DNA from 3 places in the Clostridium sp. LIBA-8553 genome. Region 3 is predicted to be linked to each of the others. Evidence: riboswitches for the same ligand, from Rfam matches in the RefSeq annotation. Region 3 holds a riboswitch; each other region holds the start of a gene.
The links. Region 3 has a riboswitch for lysine ahead of lysA (diaminopimelate decarboxylase). Riboswitches for the same ligand answer to the same signal wherever they lie in the genome.
Positions count from the first base shown of each region.

Region 1: it holds a riboswitch for lysine, as region 3 does, so the genes downstream of both, AC2JAQ_RS07380 (amino acid permease) here and lysA (diaminopimelate decarboxylase) in region 3, are expected to answer to the same signal.
Region 2: it holds a riboswitch for lysine, as region 3 does, so the genes downstream of both, AC2JAQ_RS15235 (Na+/H+ antiporter NhaC family protein) here and lysA (diaminopimelate decarboxylase) in region 3, are expected to answer to the same signal.

Region 1 is NZ_CM173489.1:1,662,323-1,668,666, forward strand. Features, by position in the region: gene AC2JAQ_RS07370 (DUF3892 domain-containing protein) at 1-66, opposite strand, end outside; gene ilvA (threonine ammonia-lyase) at 189-1,388, shown strand; gene AC2JAQ_RS07380 (amino acid permease) at 1,544-2,974, opposite strand; lysine riboswitch at 3,098-3,272, opposite strand; gene AC2JAQ_RS07385 (dicarboxylate/amino acid:cation symporter) at 3,486-4,706, shown strand; gene AC2JAQ_RS07390 (hypothetical protein) at 4,744-5,076, opposite strand; gene AC2JAQ_RS07395 (YczE/YyaS/YitT family protein) at 5,354-6,001, shown strand; gene AC2JAQ_RS07400 (hypothetical protein) at 6,032-6,250, opposite strand; gene AC2JAQ_RS07405 (NUDIX domain-containing protein) at 6,312-6,344, opposite strand, start outside.
Region 2 is NZ_CM173489.1:3,343,956-3,350,299, forward strand. Features, by position in the region: gene AC2JAQ_RS15230 (FUSC family protein) at 1-482, shown strand, start outside; gene AC2JAQ_RS15235 (Na+/H+ antiporter NhaC family protein) at 535-2,250, opposite strand; lysine riboswitch at 2,418-2,592, opposite strand; gene AC2JAQ_RS15240 (ABC1 kinase family protein) at 2,686-4,299, opposite strand; gene AC2JAQ_RS15245 (phasin family protein) at 4,477-4,815, opposite strand; gene AC2JAQ_RS15250 (aminopeptidase P family protein) at 4,924-6,168, opposite strand; gene adhE (bifunctional acetaldehyde-CoA/alcohol dehydrogenase) at 6,322-6,344, opposite strand, start outside.
Region 3 is NZ_CM173489.1:658,319-664,662, forward strand. Features, by position in the region: rRNA gene AC2JAQ_RS02760 (23S ribosomal RNA) at 1-1,168, shown strand, start outside; rRNA gene rrf (5S ribosomal RNA) at 1,219-1,336, shown strand; tRNA gene AC2JAQ_RS02770 (tRNA-Glu) at 1,343-1,417, shown strand; gene sfsA (DNA/RNA nuclease SfsA) at 1,809-2,501, shown strand; gene AC2JAQ_RS02780 (NAD(+) diphosphatase) at 2,729-3,268, shown strand; lysine riboswitch at 3,377-3,547, shown strand; gene lysA (diaminopimelate decarboxylase) at 3,681-4,976, shown strand; gene AC2JAQ_RS02790 (DUF3006 domain-containing protein) at 5,390-5,608, shown strand; gene lepB (signal peptidase I) at 5,611-6,141, shown strand; gene ftsH (ATP-dependent zinc metalloprotease FtsH) at 6,166-6,344, shown strand, end outside.

The DNA.
Region 1 (6,344 bases), 1.0 Mb from region 3:
ACTTAAAACGTAATCTGTAATTTCTCCATTACTATCCTTTTTTACTTTAACTATAGAATCTGACATAAATTATCACCTTCCTTTACTATTATTTTGCATGTATTTTCAAAAAATATTCTCTGTAAAAAAATATTTTTCTTTGTTATAATTATTATATAAAAGGTTTACATAAATGAGAGGTGATTATTTTGTATTTAGAAAAAATTATTAAAGCAAAAAAGAATATAGAAGATGTAGTTATAAAAACGCCTTTAATATACAGTGAGGTATTTTCAAAGAAATCTGGGAATCAAGTGTATATGAAATGTGAAAACTTACAATTAACAGGAGCTTATAAAATTAGAGGTGCATTAAATAAGATAAGAACCTTATCAGAGGAAGAAAAAGCAAGAGGTGTTGTATGCTCTTCCGCTGGGAATCATGCTCAAGGTGTAGCTTTTGCCGCCTCTCAAGCTAATGTAAAATCAACTATAGTAATGCCTAAAACCACTCCTCTATTAAAAATTCAATCTACAAAGGATTTAGGAGGAAATGTTGTCTTATCAGGATATGTATACGACGATGCTTTTAATGAAGCTAAAAGAATAGAACAAGAACAAGGTGCTTTATTTATCCATCCATTTAATGATATCGATATAATATGCGGTCAAGGTACTGTTGCTTTAGAAATCTTTGAAGATTTAAAAGATGTAGATGTTATTCTTTGCCCAATAGGCGGTGGTGGTCTTATAAGTGGAGTTACTTTAGCAGCTAAAGAATTAAACCCTAATGTGAAAATAATAGGAGTTCAAGCTAAAGGTGCTAATGCCATGGAACAAAGTTTTAAATCAGGCAAAATAGTCAATTTAGAATCTGTAGATACAATTGCAGATGGTATTGCTGTAAAGAGACCCGGTGATTTGACTTTTAATTTTATAAAAGAATATGTAGATGATATAATAACCGTTTCAGATCATGAAATAGTTGAAGCTTTCTTTACCTTAAGTGAAAAGCACAAACTTTTAGCAGAAGCTTCTGGTGCTGTTTCATTAGCAGCCTCTTCTAAGTTGAAATTTAAAGATAAGAATGTAGTATCAATAATAAGTGGTGGTAATATAGACATGGTTACCATAACTTCATTAATAAATAGTGCCTTAGTAGCTAAAGGTAGACTTTTTGGATTCAGTTTAGAAGTTCCTCATAAACCAGGACAAATTTTAAAAATCGCAAAAATTCTTGCTGATGTAAATGCTAATATAGTAAAACTTGAACATGATCATTTTAAAGCAATAGATGCTCTAAAAAATATGGTTATAGAAATAACATTAGAAACTAATGGACATTCTCACATTGAGGAAATTAAAAAGGCTCTAACTGATCAGAACTATGTAATTAAGCAAATTTATTAATATAAAAATAATAAACAAAAGAGATAGAATTTTAACTAATTAAAGTTTTATCTCTTTATTATTTAAAATGTTCTACTTCTCTACTCTACATATTAAATAAAAGCTAATAAAAAAGAGCCTATTTGAATAGACTCCTTTTTTGAAAGTGTATATTATTAAAAATTATCTCTACTTAAATCAACATCTTCTAATTTTATTAATTTAGTATGATATTTAAATTTGTAATAAAATAATAAAGCTAAGAATAAAGGAATTCCTATGTATGATGAAATTAATCCACCCCAGTCTATTCCATTTCTAACATCTAAATAAGCATATCCTTGCCCCAAAACAATTATGCCACATAATATTAAAGCAATTATAGGTCCAAGTGGGAATAATTTAGCTTTATAAACTAATTTACTCATATCTTTCCCTTGTGCCACATAAGCTCTTCTAAATCTATAGTGACATATTGCAATACCAAGCCATGCTATAAATCCTGATAAACCAGATGCTGCTACAAGCCATACATATACAGTATTCTCAGCATAAATGCCTGTTAAAAAACATAAACTAGCAATTATTGTTGTTACTATGATTGCATTAACCGGCACCCCTCTAGAATTTGTTTTTCCAAATATTTTTGGTGCCATTCCATTCTTAGCCATAGCATAAAGCATTCTACTTGATGCATACATTCCAGAGTTACCAGCTGATAAAACTGATGTAAGTATTATCGCATTCATAACTGATGCTGCACCAGCTAGTCCAATTTTTTCAAATACTACTGTGAAAGCACTTGTTTCTACTCCTGCTTGAGCATTAGGTACTAAAGCTCCGATTACTAAGATTGTTCCTAAGTAAAATAATAATATTCTCCAAAAGATTGTGTTAACAGCTTTAGGTACATTCTTTTCAGGGTTTTCACTTTCTCCAGCAGCAACCCCTACCAACTCAGTTCCTTGGAATGAGAAACCAGCTATTAAGAAAATCATAAATATAGATTTTGCTCCTCCAATAAATGGACCTCCATTAGCATAAAAGTTTTTAAAACCTACTTTTTCTCCACCAATTATTCCAAATATCATAAGCACACCTACTATTAAGAAAATAATAACAGTAGCTACTTTTACTGTTGCAAACCAGAATTCTGATTCTCCATAAGCTTTAGCAGACAATAAATTAAGACCTAATATAATTACTAAGAATAAAGCACTCCATACTATAGCTGGAACGTTTGGAAACCAGAATTTCATTAATAAAGAACCTGCAACCATTTCTGCTGCTATTGTTATAGCCCAGTTATACCAATAGTTCCAACCTAAGGCAAATCCGAAGGCTGGATCTACAAATTTTGTTGCATAAGTTCCAAAAGAACCTGTCTCTGGCATATATGTTGCCATTTCACCTAAGCTTGTACATAAGAAATAAACCATTATTCCTATTACTCCATAAGCCACAAAGGCTCCTCCAACGCCTGCTTGATGTAAAGTATCTCCCATTGCTAAGAAAATACCTGTACCTATGGCTCCTCCCATAGCAATCATACTAAGGTGTCTTGATTTCAACCCTCTTTTTAGATTAGTATTTTGTTCCTGACTCATTTTTAGTCCTCCTTATGGTTTTAATAATTAAGCCATAAGTGATAACTAAGTTTCGCTAACAAAAGAAACCCTTAAGCGTGGTTTCATGCTTAAGGGTTTGTAAAGTCTTATACAATACTCTTCTTTCATGATAGCACACCACAAAATTAATTGTGACAGTGTTACATATATTATATGTAACCCCAACCTAATAGAATTAAAGCCTCTTCTAATGGTTTCGGCGATTCATCCTTTCACTTTGCTTCACAGTGCTTACCTCTGCAAAGATACTATTAATCATCGCGCCTCTATCTCAGTTATTCACTTTCTATTAATAATTATGATGTTAAATTCATAAATTGTCAATTATTTTTTCGTAACAATTAAATCCAATTTTAAAATTACACTTGTAAAAATAATATATTTTATAAGTAAAAATTAATAGTTAACCTTGACTTTAAATATTAATTATAGTAATATGTACTCATATTAAAAACATGTGTATTCAATAAAAATACAAAAGGGGGCTATTATGAAAAATTTATCTTTAATAAAAAGAATATTTTTTGCAATTATTTTAGGAATACTGATTGGGCTAGGTTGTTCCTATATAAATTTTGATATACCCGTTAGGGCGTTAATGACCTTCAATGGACTATTTGGAAACTTACTTAGTTTTTTAATACCACTTATAATAGTTGGATTTATAGTACCTGGAATTGCATCTTTAGGAAATAAATCAGGGAAAGGACTTTTAGTAACAACTTTAATCGCATATGCATCAACATTTTTAATAGGTATAATAACATTCTTTATAGGACGTTCATTACTTCCTAAATTTATAGTAAGTGCTTCTTTAAGCACTAGTTCTGTAAATGTTGAACCGTACTTTACAATTGACATACCTCCAATGTTTAGTGTTATGTCTGCCTTAGCTTTTGCATTCCTACTAGGTATAGGAATATCAAGAATAAAAAATAGTTACTTATTAAAAGTATCTGAAGAGTTTAATCATGTTGTTTCATTAACAATAAAAAATCTTTTAATACCATTAGTTCCAGTATATATTCTTTCAATATTTGCTAAATTAAGTTATAATGGTGAGATATTTACTACTTTAAAATCCTTTGGACTTGTTTACGTCGTTCTTTTCTCAATACAAGGAGCTTATTTATTAGTTCAATATATTTTATCTGGAACTATAAAGAAACAAAATCCATTTAAATTATTAAAAAATATGGTTCCTGCATATATGACAGCTTTAGGTACTCAATCATCAGCAGCTACAATTCCAGTCACTTTAAACTGCACTAAAGAAAATGGTGTTGATGAAGATGTTTCAGACTTTGTTATACCTTTATGCGCTACAATAAACTTAGCTGGTGATACTATAACTTTAGTACTTGCTTCTATGGCTGTAATGTATATGAAAGGACAAGTTCCAACATTATCACTTATGTTACCTTTCATAGTTATGTTAGGAGTGACTATGGTAGCAGCACCTGGAGTACCTGGTGGTGGCGTTATGGCTTCTCTAGGTTTACTTGAAAGTATGCTTGGATTTGGTAATGTGGAAAAATCATTAATGATAGCATTACACGCCGCACAAGATAGCTTTGGTACAGCAACAAACGTAACTGGTGATGGAGCTATAGCCATAATAGTAGAATCGATATTAAAAAGAACTAAAAACTCGAATCTTAAAATTGAAGAGGTTGAAAAAGACTTTCTTCCAGAGGCTAGCTGTAATTAAAAAAAAAATGACTATGAGAAATTCTCATAGTCATTTTTTATTTAATAATTATATTATTGCTTTTTGGGAATAACTGATCATATAAAGCATCAAATCCCTCATCAGCTAATACTACTTCAGTATCATCATTTACATAGAATTGATTCATAGTATTCATTATAAGCTCATATTTTTTTAGATTACCTTCCTCAAGTAAAACCTCATAAAGATATGCTAAGTGGTTTTGCATATACTCTTGCATACTCTTCATTTCTTCATCAGAAATTTTATTTTCCTTATGAAGCTTACTTACAGGTCCATTCTTAAAAATAAAATATGTTGAAGCTTTTGCTATTCTAGCAATATGTTCTTTAGTCTTATTATCCTTCATGTTTTTCACCTCTCTATATCTAACGTAATAATTATAAGATAAAAATACGTACTTTTCAATTTTTCTTATTTATACCAATAATATAGTTTTATTATCCTATTTTCACATTAAATTGTAAAAGATTTTATGTGTTTATTAAATATATTTGACATATTGATGAACAACTTGTATAATCATTTTGTTTGGTATTCTTTTAAGTTTTTAAATGCACATTAAATATTAAATTCACATTCAATAATACGATTCACAAAACTCAAAAACAAGGAGTGTATTAAAAATGAAAAAAGAAAAATTTATTCCTAAACTTATATTTTTCTTATTAGGAATGGCAATCATACAATTAGGTGTTGTAATATTCTTATTAAGTGGTGCAGGATCCGATCCTTTCACTGTATTTACTCAAGGACTTTCAAAAGCTTTAAGTGTTTCAACTGGAACAGCTAACATGATAATACTTGTTACTTTAGTTATTGGAATCTTTATTGTAGATAGAAAACAACTTAAACTTGGAACTTTTGTACTTGTTTTAGTAGTAGGACCTACTATAGATGCTATTATGGGATTATTACAAAAGGCTGGATTAGATACTTCACTTAGTAGTTTTAACTTACCTGTAAAATGTGTGATTGTAGCTTTAAGCTGTATAATAATAGCTATAGGATTCTCATTCTTAGTTAGTACTGAATTAGGAGTTGCACCAAACGATTTAGTTCCTCTTATAATAAGAGATAAAACTAATTTCCAATACCGTTGGATACGTATCGGCTTAGATTTAAGCTTCTTAGTAGTTGGTTATTTATTAGCTGGTGTTGTTGGTGTTGGTACAATAATAGCAGTTCTTTTCACAGGTCCGGCTATACAATTCTTTATGCCACCATGTGAAAAAATTGTACATAAATTCATAGGAAAAACTGCTGAAAAATAATAAAAAAAACAGTCCATATGGACTGTTTTTTTATATTTCTTGATATCTAGCTATAAGTTCTACTAATTCATCACAGAAAGCATCATATCTTTCTGTAGGATGTGTTACCGTTATTTTAATTTCTTCTCCAATTTCAACCTTCTTCTGATCAGGTGAAAAAGTAAAAGCTAATGCATCTTCTCTATTATATATCGGTTTTATAGTAACATGAAAATCTTCTCCTAAAATTTTCTTTCTTAATAATGTCATAATAATCACCTCACAATTTTATTATAACAATAAAAGAAAAACATGCCAATATTGGCATGTTTTATATAGTCTCAAAAAAAGCGTTTATCTTTTC
Region 2 (6,344 bases), 890 kb from region 3:
GAGCTAGAAATCTTAAAACATCTTTCTCAGTATTTCTATGCATCATAGTATTCGAACTATTAGGCCGTTCTAGTGCCTTCTTTGCTTGTATAGCAGCTATGATGTGTATGCAAGATACTGTTGAGAACTCTTATAAAATGGGAAAAAACAGAATGCTTGGAACTTCTATAGGTGCTGTTGTGGGACTAACTCTCACAGCAATATTTAATCTATTAGACTTACAACATTTTATTATTTATGCACTTTTAACAGCAATAGGTACCACTATAGCTATCTATCTATGTATCTTATTTAATTGTAAAGGTGCAGTAAATAGTGCTTGTATCGTTGTATTTGCTATAATGACCAGCTTAAAGGGAGTTGGCTCATATAATTATGCTTTTAATAGAATTCTAGATACATTTATTGGAGTTATAATTGGTATATTAGTTAATAGACTTGTATATCCTTATTCAAAGACAACAGAAGAGGATACCAATTAAAAATATGCTGCAATATAAAAAAGAGAAGGTTATAGCCTTCTCTTTTTTATATTTAATTATTACTAGTAGTTTGTTCTACCTTCTTACCAAATATCATTGTTAATATGAATAAAGCTATTAAAGCTATAGGTAAGACTATCCAGAAGCTTAATCCTAGACCAGCCGGTATATATCCAAATACTACAGTTATTATTCCAACAAAGATTGAATACCATATTTGTGTTCTAACGTGTTCTATATGATCACAACCCGCTCCTGTTGAAGAAAGGATTGTTGTATCAGATATAGGTGAACAATGATCTCCAAAAATTGCTCCTGTTAATACAGCTGATGTACTAACTATTACAAACTGCCATTCTGGATTTATAGCAAAAGCTAGTGGAATTGCTAATGGCATTAGTATTCCCATGGTTCCATAGGCTGTACCTGTTGCAAAGGCTATTACTGAACCTAAAATAAATATTATAGCAGGTAATAAGAATGCTGGTATCGTATCTGATAAAACTCCAACTAAATAAGATGCTGTTCCTAACTCCTTAATTACAGAGCTTAATGACCAAGCTAATATAAGAATTACTCCTGTTATTAGAAGTCCCTTCATTCCTTCAACCCATATTCCTATACCTTCTGAAATAGTAAATATCTTTCTGCACACACCTAATGCAAGTGCAACTATAGTTGCTAACAATGCTGATTGAAATAAGACTACCGAAGCATCAGCATTTGAGAATGCTGCTTGTATTCCAGCAAAACTTAAAGGTGCGTTATTCATAAGTTCTATTATTGCTAAATCTTCTCCACCCATTATAGTGACCCATCCACTATAATAAAATCCTACTAAAGATGAACCTATTAAAACACCAATCGGTATTATAGCATTCCAAATGCTTAACTTGATTCCTTTTATAGGTTCTAAATCTTCACTATCTGATGAAGTTTCTGTTGTTGATAAAACTTCTCCTCTTCTAGCTCTTCTTTCAGCTTTAAGCATCGGTCCAAACTCTCTTAAAGTAATAGCTGATATAACAACAAAAGCTAAAATTAATATGTTATAAAATCTATATGGTATTGTTTCTAAAAATACTCCAAAACCATCGGCTTCTATTCCTACACTCTTTAAAGCATCACCGATTAATCCTACCTCTAATCCTATCCAAGTTGATATTATAGCTAAACCTGCAATTGGAGCTGCTGTGGCATCTATAATAAAAGCTAACTTTTCTCTTGAAACTCCTAATTTATCTGTAACTGGTCTCATTATTGGGCCTACTATTAATGAGTTAGCATAATCATCAAAGAAAACTGCTAGTCCTAAAAGCCAAGTTGTAAGTTGTGCACTCTTAACTGTTTTAGCTTTTCTTGCTAAAGCCTCAGCTATAGCCTTTGCACCACCCATTTTAGCTACTAAATGAATTACCCCTCCAATAACTAAAACCTGAAGAATGATTCCTGCATTCCAAGGATCTGCTAAAGAATTTAAAGCTCTATAAGTAAAATCTATAAATCCTTGTGTCAGAGCTGTAAGTATATTAAATCCATTCAATTGAAGCATTATACATCCCGTCATCGTTCCTATAAATAAAGAAACTATAACATTCTTAGTTATAAAAGCTAGAACAATTGAAACTAATGGTGGTAATACTGTCCATAATCCAAATTTTGCTGAATTTACAGCTGCAACGTCTTCTGTAGCGAAAACTAAAGTTGAACATAGCATTGTCATAACAAAAACTGCTAAAAACACTTGAAATCTTGTTCTATTTCTCATTTTTAAATCCCCCTTAAATACTTAGTGAATTAATTTAAAGAGGCATTCTTTTTAAGAATTACTTATCTCTAAATATAAAAAAAGACCTTAGGCTTAATCAACCTAAGGCCTTAATAATTACAAAATTTATTTTTCAAACAAATTAATCATTACTAAATACAATTCCCTAAGATGATAGCACTTCACAATTTTTCTGTGACAGTGTTGTATATATTTTATACAACCCCAGCATTTAGCATCAAAGCTTTAGCTAAAAACTTCGGCGATAATCCCTTTTCTAATACTTCTACGTTGCTTAACTCCATATTAGTACTCTTGATTTCTCGCGCCTCTACCTCTTTTAAAACTATTCACTTTTCTAATTATTATATTGTATACATTTATACAGTATAAATATATTTTTTTCAAGTATTTAAGAAGTTTATTAACTATTTATTAAAAAAATCCTGATTTTATTATAGAAATCAATAACCACAAACCTAATATTCCTGCTACTACAAAGCCTATTAATCCTAAAATAGGAACACCCTGAAAAGTTGGTCCTGTTTTAGCATTAACTATTAACGATGAGCCTATTACCATGCATCCTACAATTAAAGCAAATGCTATTCTATTCACCATTCTATTTAAATCTGCAAGAGGCCTATCTAAGCCTTTCATTTCAATTTGTAATTTAGCTCTTCCTTTAGTTAAACTATCTACAAGCTCTGAGAACTTAGTTGGAACTTCCAAACTTTTTGATGCAAATTTATAAGTTCCCATTATGATTTTATCTTTATTTAAACTTTTTAAAATTTCTTCTTTATTTCTTTCCTTTATATAAGGAAAAATACACTCCATAATTTCTAAATCAGGATCAATCTTACTAACAACACCTTCTAATATAACAATTGACCTCACAAGAGTAGTCATTTCTCTAGGAAACTGAATATTATTTCTTCCTGATATCTCGAATATTTCTTTAAACAAGTCGGATATTTTTATACTTTTTAAGGATGCATTTATATATTTTAAAACTATATTATTTAAATCTTCATATAAAACTGAATTTTTAACTGGCCCTTTTTTTATTCCTATAGCATTTACAAAATCAACCAAAGTATCAATATCCTCTAAAGCCATAGCCGTCATAGCCTTGTTAAGCCATCTTTTTATATTAGAATCTAATTCTCCAACCAATCCAAAATCTATAAAATATATTTTTCCATCTTTAATAAATAAATTTCCCGGATGAGGATCTCCATGGAAGAATCCGTCTTCAAGAACTTGTTTAAAAAAAGAATTTGCAAGCTTATTAGCAATATCTTCACATTGATATCCTTCACTTTCTAAAACATCAAAATCAGTTATTTTGCATCCATCTATGTATTCCATAGTCAAAATTTTCTTGGAAGTAAGTCTATCTATAACTCTTGGAACTCCAACACAAGCCACATCCTTATTTAAATCGTGAAATCTTTCTGTATTCTTAGCCTCTTTCACAAAATCAAGCTCATTTAATGTAGCATCTTCAATTTCCTTGAAAGCCTCAAAAGGATTAATTAATGTATTTGATACATGAGAGGATGTAAATCTGCTTAATCTTCTTAGTATGCTTAAATCTAGCTTCATCTTCTCATCAATTTTATAATGTTGAACCTTAACAACTACATCTTTCCCATCTCTTAACTTGGCTTTATGAACCTGAGCAATTGAAGCTGAAGCTAATGGAGTTTCACTAAATTCTAAAAAATATGTATTTATATCAGTCCCAAAGGACTCGTAAAATATTTCTTTAACCTTATTAAAATCCGTTATTTCATTACTGTCTTGAAGCTTTTCTAACTCCTTAATATAAGCTTTAGGAAGTAAATCTGGTCTTGTACTTAATATTTGTCCAATCTTAACAAAAGTTGCTCCCAACTCCTCAAGTGCCTCTCTAAATGCTTGTGGTCTAGGCTCAATCTTTTTACTTTTAGGCAATTTGCTAGAAACTAAAAAGTCAAAACCATAGTAAGTAAAAACTCTCACAATTTCTCGTAACCTTTGTACACCCTGTCTTTTACTCATAAACTCACCCCCTATGTCTAAAGAATTAAAATTACTCTATTTATTAACAAGATTAAAAACTCCATAAAGTATATTAAAAGAATTCAATATTTTCATTTAAGCCATTTTCTCTATGGCTATAACAATTTACTCATAATTTCCTAAATACTTTATAGAGTTTTATTTATTTTTTATACCCTAACTTTCTTTTTCTTTTACTTTAGCTTCTAATACGGCTACTCTTTCTCTTAATTTATTTATTTCTTCTAAAGTATCTTTATTAGCTTCATCAAACATAGTCTTAAAATCTTCCTTTGTGAAAGGCTTCATTTTTTCTAATTTGCTTGTTATTTCATTAGTTGCTTCTGTAGTTTTTTCTTGTATATTCCTTTTTAACTCTTCTGATAAAACTTTTCCATCTTCAACAGTAATTTTACCTTTTGAAACCATATCTGATATAAAAGAATCTGCCTTTTCATAAGCAGTAGCAGCAGTTCCAACTCCAGCTAACATAACTTTTTTTAATTCATTTATCATGAAATCATCTCCTAAACCATAGTTTTCTCTATAAAAATTTTATTTAATTCTACTCTTAATTTTTTCAAATTTAAAGCTTATTATTCTTAAAGTAATATTAATTCTAAATTATCTATTTCTCATAAAGTTTTCTATATCTTCTACAGATTTAATGCAATCCTTTGTTAGAACTTCACAACCATCTTTAGTTACTAAAACATCATCTTCTATTCTTATGCCTATACCCTCTTCTTCTATGTATAGACCTGGCTCTACAGTATAAACCATACCTTCTTCAAGTATTATGTTTCTCTTACCAACATCATGAGTGTCAAGTCCTAAACTATGCCCTATAGAATGAAAATAATACTTTCTAAAATCTTTTTTATCTTCTATAAGACCTAATCTAATACAAGCTTCTGCTAAAAGATTATTCGCTTTTTCATTTAATTCAAAAAATCCTATTCCAGATCTAACAGAATTTATTATCTCTTCATTTACTTTTAAAACTTCTTCATAAACTTCTCTTTGTCTATCTGTAAACTTACCATTAGCAGGGAATGTTCTAGAAATATCTCCATTATAATAATTTACTTGAGCTCCTAAATCAAAAAGAATTAAATCTCCATCTTTTATCTCACTATTATTATCTACATAGTGTAAAGTAGCCGCATTAACACCAGCCGCTGCTATTGTTTTAAAAGCATAATCCTTAACTCCATGTTGTTTTAAATAGAAATCGAAATATGCTTCTAGTTCATATTCTTTCATTCCAGGCTTACATTCTTTCATTAAAAGCTCTACACCTTTTGCTGTTATATCTGCAGCCTTTTTTATTTCTTCTACTTCCTCTTTACATTTAATTTGTCTTAAAGCAGCTATATATCCATAAGCATCCTTTATAGTTACTTGAGGATATTTTTCCTTAATATCTTTTGCAAATCTTTGACTTTTACTCATTTCTTCATCAAATGATACTCTTTCTAAATCTAAATAAAGAGCTTCTGCAATTCCATTAGTAAAAATCATATTTAAATCACTTTGAAAATCATCTAAGAATTTTATATTTTCTATACCTGAAACTTCTTTAGCTTCATAATCTCTTATAGTCTTTCCAGTCCATCTTTCTTGCTCTAAATTTGGCTTTAATATATAAAGAACTTCGTCAACTATTCCGTCTACTTTTTTAATCATTAATATATGCTTTTCTTCATCTACTCCTGTTAAGTAGTAAAAATTTCTGTTTGGAGTAAATGGAAAATATTCATCTGCTGTTTTTCTTTTTGCTTCGCCTGCAAATAAAACTAATAATGAATTATCATCTAGTTTTTTTAATAAATTCTCTCTGTTTTTAATAAAAACTAAGTTTTTCATTTTAATCCCTCCAATTCCTATTTATTAAATTTTATCATATATAAGGTTTAAAATCTTATAATAAATAATACATCTTATTATTTTTTACTTAAATCAAAAAAATACTCACTAGATTAACTAGTGAGTATTTATTATTATCTTACTTCAAAGCTATTAAACTCTATCTTTTTTACCTT
Region 3 (6,344 bases):
GGTGCCTACGAGAGTAGGCCGCAGAGAATAGGCCCAAGCAACTGTTTAGCAAAAACACAGGTCTCTGCTAAAGCGTAAGCTGATGTATAGGGGCTGACGCCTGCCCGGTGCTGGAAGGTTAAGGGGAACACTTAGCGCAAGCGAAGGTGTGAACTTAAGCCCCAGTAAACGGCGGCCGTAACTATAACGGTCCTAAGGTAGCGAAATTCCTTGTCAGGTAAGTTCTGACCCGCACGAATGGCGTAATGACTTGGGCACTGTCTCAACTGTAAATCCGGCGAAGTTGTAGTGCGAGTGAAGATGCTCGCTACCCGCGATTGGACGGAAAGACCCCGTAGAGCTTTACTGTAGCTTAGCATTGAGTTTTGGTATTGTCTGTACAGGATAGGTGGGAGGCTAGGAAACTAGGGCGTCAGCCTTAGTGGAGCCATCCTTGGGATACCACCCTGACAGTACTGAAATTCTAACTGGCGGCCATGAATCTGGTCACAGGACATTGTTAGGTGGGCAGTTTGACTGGGGCGGTCGCCTCCTAAAAAGTAACGGAGGCGCCCAAAGGTTCCCTCAGAACGGTCGGAAATCGTTCGTAGAGTGCAAAGGCAGAAGGGAGCCTGACTGCGACACCCACAAGTGGAGCAGGGACGAAAGTCGGGCTTAGTGATCCGGTGGTACCTCGTGGGAGGGCCATCGCTCAACGGATAAAAGCTACCTCGGGGATAACAGGCTGATCTCCCCCAAGAGTCCACATCGACGGGGAGGTTTGGCACCTCGATGTCGGCTCGTCGCATCCTGGGGCTGAAGTAGGTCCCAAGGGTTGGGCTGTTCGCCCATTAAAGCGGCACGCGAGCTGGGTTCAGAACGTCGTGAGACAGTTCGGTCCCTATCCGTCGCGGGCGTAGGAAATTTGAGAGGAGCTGTCCTTAGTACGAGAGGACCGGGATGGACTGACCTCTGGTGTACCAGTTGTTCCGCCAGGAGCACAGCTGGGTAGCTAAGTCGGGAATGGATAAACGCTGAAAGCATCTAAGCGTGAAGCCAACCTCAAGATGAGATTTCCCATAGCGTAAGCTAGTAAGATCCCTTGAAGAACACAAGGTTGATAGGTCGGGGGTGTAAGCATGGTAACATGTTCAGCTGACCGATACTAATAGATCGAGGGCTTGACCAATATAGTAAATTAAATATGTGCAATTTTGAAAGAACAAAAACTTTCAAATATCTGGTGATGATGTTCTTTAGGGTAACACCAGTTCCCATTCCGAACACGACGGTTAAGCCTTTAGAAGCCGATGGTACTGCACGGGAGACTGTGTGGGAGAGTAGGTGGTCGCCAGGTTAGTTTGGCCCCTTGGTCAAGCGGTTAAGACACCACCCTTTCACGGTGGTAACAGGGGTTCGATTCCCCTAGGGGTCACCATTAACTCGATAAGCTTAGCTTATCGAGTTTTTTTGCTTTAATGAAAATTATTTGCTATATGGTAGTAGTAAAATGCTTATAGCACTTAATATTATTTTAAATATATTAAAAAGTTTTAAAAATATATAGATACATTTTTTTAGGCTTATAGCTCTAGCTTAGTCTATACATTTTACTGGTGGTTATTACTAAAATTAAAACTTTTGATAAGTTTTAAATGTTTTAAAAAGTTGAATTTTTAAAGTTATCTATGTTTATATAGATATGTTCTAACTTGTTAATAAAAGAGTTTTTATGTAGAATATAATAACAAGGAATATAAAAAATAAATATTTTTAACAGTTTATGATAAAAATTAAAAAGTCTAATAAAGATAAAGAGGTTATTATATATGAATTATAATAGTATTATTAGAAAAGCTATTTTTTTAAGAAGACCAAATAGATTTCAAGCCTATGTAGTTTTAGATGGAGAAGAGTTATTAGTTCATGTTCCTAATACAGGAAGATGTAGGGAAATATTAAAAGAAGGATGCACTGTGCTTTTAAGAAAGGGAACTACTCCAAATAGAAAAACTCCTTACGATTTGATAGCAGCATATAAAGGAGAAATTTTAATAAATATAGATTCTCAGATTCCTAATAAGGTTGTAGAAGAAGCACTTAGAAATAAGAAAATAAAAGAATTAAGCGAATTTAATAATATAAGTAGAGAGAAAACTTTTGGAAAATCTAGATTTGATTTCAAATTACAAGATGAAAATGAAAATACATATTTTTTAGAAGTTAAAGGTGTAACTTTAGAAGAAAATGGGGAAACTAGATTTCCAGATGCACCAACTGAAAGAGGAAGAAAACATATATTAGAGTTAATTGAAGTAAAAAAATTAGGTATGGGAGCAGGAATAATTTTTTTAATTCAAATAGAAAATGTTTTTAAGTTTTCTCCTAATGATGATACTGACCCAAAATTTGGAGAGGCCCTTAGATTAGCGAAGGCTAAAGGGGTAGATATATTTGCTTATAATTGTAAAGTTACAGAAGAAGAAATAGAGTTACTTAATCCAATTGAAATAATATTATAAATTATAGGGAAGATAGCTTATTTTAATTATTCTAAATAGATAATAGTAGAATTTATAAGATATAGATTAAAAATGTAATAAAGAATATAAATGAGTATTTGAGAATATGAAAGGTGGTGAACTTTAGTTAGCTTAATTTTATATATTACTATTTTGATATTAAATCATGAAAATTAATAAATTTTATATTGTAATATATTAAACTAGCGTCACTAAAGATATTAATTATGAAGTTTAAATATTGTCCATTATGTGGTGAAAAATTAGAACTTAAGGATAGTTGGGATGAGGGAATGATACCTTATTGTAATAAACATGACATGATGTTTTTTGATTTGCCTAAACCATGTATTGTTGTTGCTGTGATAAAAGGTGATGAAATAATTTTATTAAAACAAAGTTATATATATAAAAACTCCAAAGTGCTAATATCTGGTTATGTTGGAGTAGATGAATGTGCTGAGGAAACTGTTTATAGAGAAGTAAAAGAAGAAACAGGTATATTAGTAAAGGATATAAAATATTTAGGTAGTGACTTTGTAAATGGCAAAGAATTACTTATGTTAACTTACCTAGCATATTATGAATCTGGTGAAATAAAAAAATCTAATGAAGTGGAAGGAGCGGCTTGGTACAACATAGAGGATGCTCTTTGCGAGTTAAATGAAGATGGAATTGGAAAAAGAGTAGTAAGAAAAGTTTTAAAAGAAATTGGCTATGAAGGTACTATGGCTTTTAGATGTGAAGGAAATGATTGTAATGTATAAGAATTTTTATTAATAAGATTTATTTAGAGTATTGCATTAATTAGAATTTTTTAGTAACATTATAAACAATTATTAAATATAATAAAAATATAAATAAATTAATAATAGGGCCAAAGTAGAGGTGCTGTAATTAAGAGTAGTCATAAGTAGCTGACGAGTGATGAGATATGATGAAAGGGGTTATGGCCGAAGGAGAGTTGATGGTAATTAAATTTCCTGGGTATATGTAAAATATGCATATAACTGTCACTTTGAAAAAAGTGGAGTGCTACAAGGTACGCTAAGTTGCGCTTAAGGCAGCAAAGGTGTTCCTTTGCTGTTTTATTTATTGGAATTAAATGCTAAAATTTCGGTAGCTTTGCATACTTTTATACTCTACCACTAAAAAATTAATTGTGTGGAGGGAAAAGATATGAAATTATTTGGATCAATGAAAGTAGAAGAAAATGAATTGTATGTGGGAGGAATAAAAGCAAGTACTTTAAGTAAAGAGTATGGAACTCCTTTATATGTAGTTGATGAAGAGTTAGTTAGAAGCAATTGTAGAAGATACTATAATGCTATGAAATGCGAAGAAAGAGGAAACAGAGTTACCTATGCGGGTAAGGCATTTATAAACATGTCAATGTGCAATTTAGTTAATGAGGAGAATTTATATTTAGATGTAGTTTCAGGTGGAGAACTTTATACAGCATATAAAGCTGGGTTTCCATTAGAAAGAATATATTTTCATGGAAATAACAAATCCGATTATGAAATAGATTTAGGGGTTAGATTAGGAATAGGAAGGTTTGTAGTAGATAATTTGCATGAACTAGAAGTTTTAAATTCAATAGCTCAAGAATATGGAAGAGTCCAAAAGGTGTATTTAAGAATAACTCCAGGGGTAGAAGCTCATACTCATGAATATATAAAAACAGGACAGTTAGACTCAAAATTTGGATTCCCTGTGATTGGTGATACTGTATATGATGTGGTTAAAAGAGCTATAGAATTAGAGTATATAGAATTAAGTGGATTACATTGTCATATAGGATCACAAATATTTGACTTAGAACCTTTTGAAGATACAACAGAAATAATGCTAAATCTTATAAATGATATAAAAAATAAAATAGGATATGAAATAAAAGAACTAGATTTAGGCGGAGGATTTGGTATATATTATACTGAAGGAGATAAGCCTAAAGAAATAGAAGAGTATTGTTCAGTTATAATAAATAAGGCTGAGAAAGTTTGTAAAAATTTAAAAATGAATATTCCTATATTAAGTATAGAACCAGGAAGAAGTATTGTAGGAAACGCTGGAGTAACCCTATATACTGTTGGAGCTATAAAAGAAGTTCCTAATATAAGAAAATATGTTAGTGTAGATGGTGGAATGAGTGATAATATAAGACCAGCATTATATAGTGCAAATTATGAGTCATTAATAGCTAATAGAGTTTATGATAACTCTAAAGAAGTAGTAACTATAGCAGGAAAATGCTGTGAATCAGGAGATGTACTTTTAAATTCTATAGAAATGCCAAAAATGGAAACTGGAGATATATTAGCAATAATGTCTACTGGAGCTTACGGTCATTCAATGGCTAATAACTATAATAGAATACCTAAAGCTGCTGTAGTTAGTGTAAATAATGGAAATTCAAGATTGATATGTAAAAGAGAAACTTATGAAGACCTACTTAGAAACGAATGTTTTTAATTTATAATATAAGGTTGCATGGTAAAAACTATGCAACTTTTTTTATTAAAAGTATTTAGAATACTTCATTAAAGTATATAATAAAAGATGAAGTAGTAAATAAAATAATAAACCTAAATTAAATTAGAATTCATATATGCTTATATCAAATTTTTAGTTAAAATTGAATGAAAAATATTCAATAAAAAAAGACACAAAAAAGACACAATAGGTTGATAAACTTATAGTAAAATATTTTTTAAACTTGAGGGAAAAACTATGAATTAAAGTTTACAAAGTTATGGTAATTTATGATATACTTATATTTGATGCTTTAAAATTTTGAAAAGTAAAAAATTCTAAAATTGATGAGGAGTACTTTAAAATAAATTTTTAATATTTCTTATATTAATATTCGGAGCAAGGAGTATAAAATGAAAGAATTAATAGTTGATAGAATAGAAGGGCATTTTATTGTATGTGAAGATGAAAATGAAAAGATTTTAGAATTAAATAAGGACGATGTAATAGGTGATGTAAAAGAGGGGGATGTTTTAGTAAAAGGTAAGGATGGAAAGTTTTTTTCCGATAAAGCGCTTACAATGAAAAGAAAAAAAGAAATAGAAGACTTAATGAAAGGTATGTGGGAATAGGAATGAGTACTAGTAATTCAAAGAAGACATCATTCTTTTTAGATTGGATTGTACCAATCTTAGCAGCTTTAATTTTAGCTTTTTTGATTCATAAATTTTTATTGTTTAAAATAAAAGTTCCGACAGGATCAATGATGCCGACAGTAGAGATTGGAGACCAATTATTTGTTACCAGAATATACAACACTAATAATATTAAAAGAGGAGATATAGTTGTATTTAATTCAGATGAGTTTAATGAACCACTTCTTAAGCGTGTTATAGGATTACCAGGTGAACATGTTGAAATAAAAAGTGATGGTTCAGTTTATGTAAATGGAAATAAACTTGAAGAAGATTACGTTAAATATCCAGGTGGAAAAACTGATATGTCTTTTGATGTACCTGCAGGGAAATTTTTAGTGTTAGGTGATAATAGAAATAATAGTGATGATGCTAGATATTGGAGTAATCCATATGTAGATGGAAAAGATATAGAAGCAAAAGCCCAGATAACAGTATATCCTTTTAACAGAATAGGATTTGTAAAATAAACGTTAGAAAAGGAGGAATGAGAGATGTTTAAAGATAAAAAAATGCTTAAATATATTCTCATATACGGTATTATAGCATTTGGTATAGTACTAACCTTTAATATGGTTAAAGATGAAATGCTATATGAAAAAGTAGATTATAGTACTTTTATGCAAATGGTAGATAAGAAAGAAGTTAAATCAGTAAATTTTTCAGGAAATCA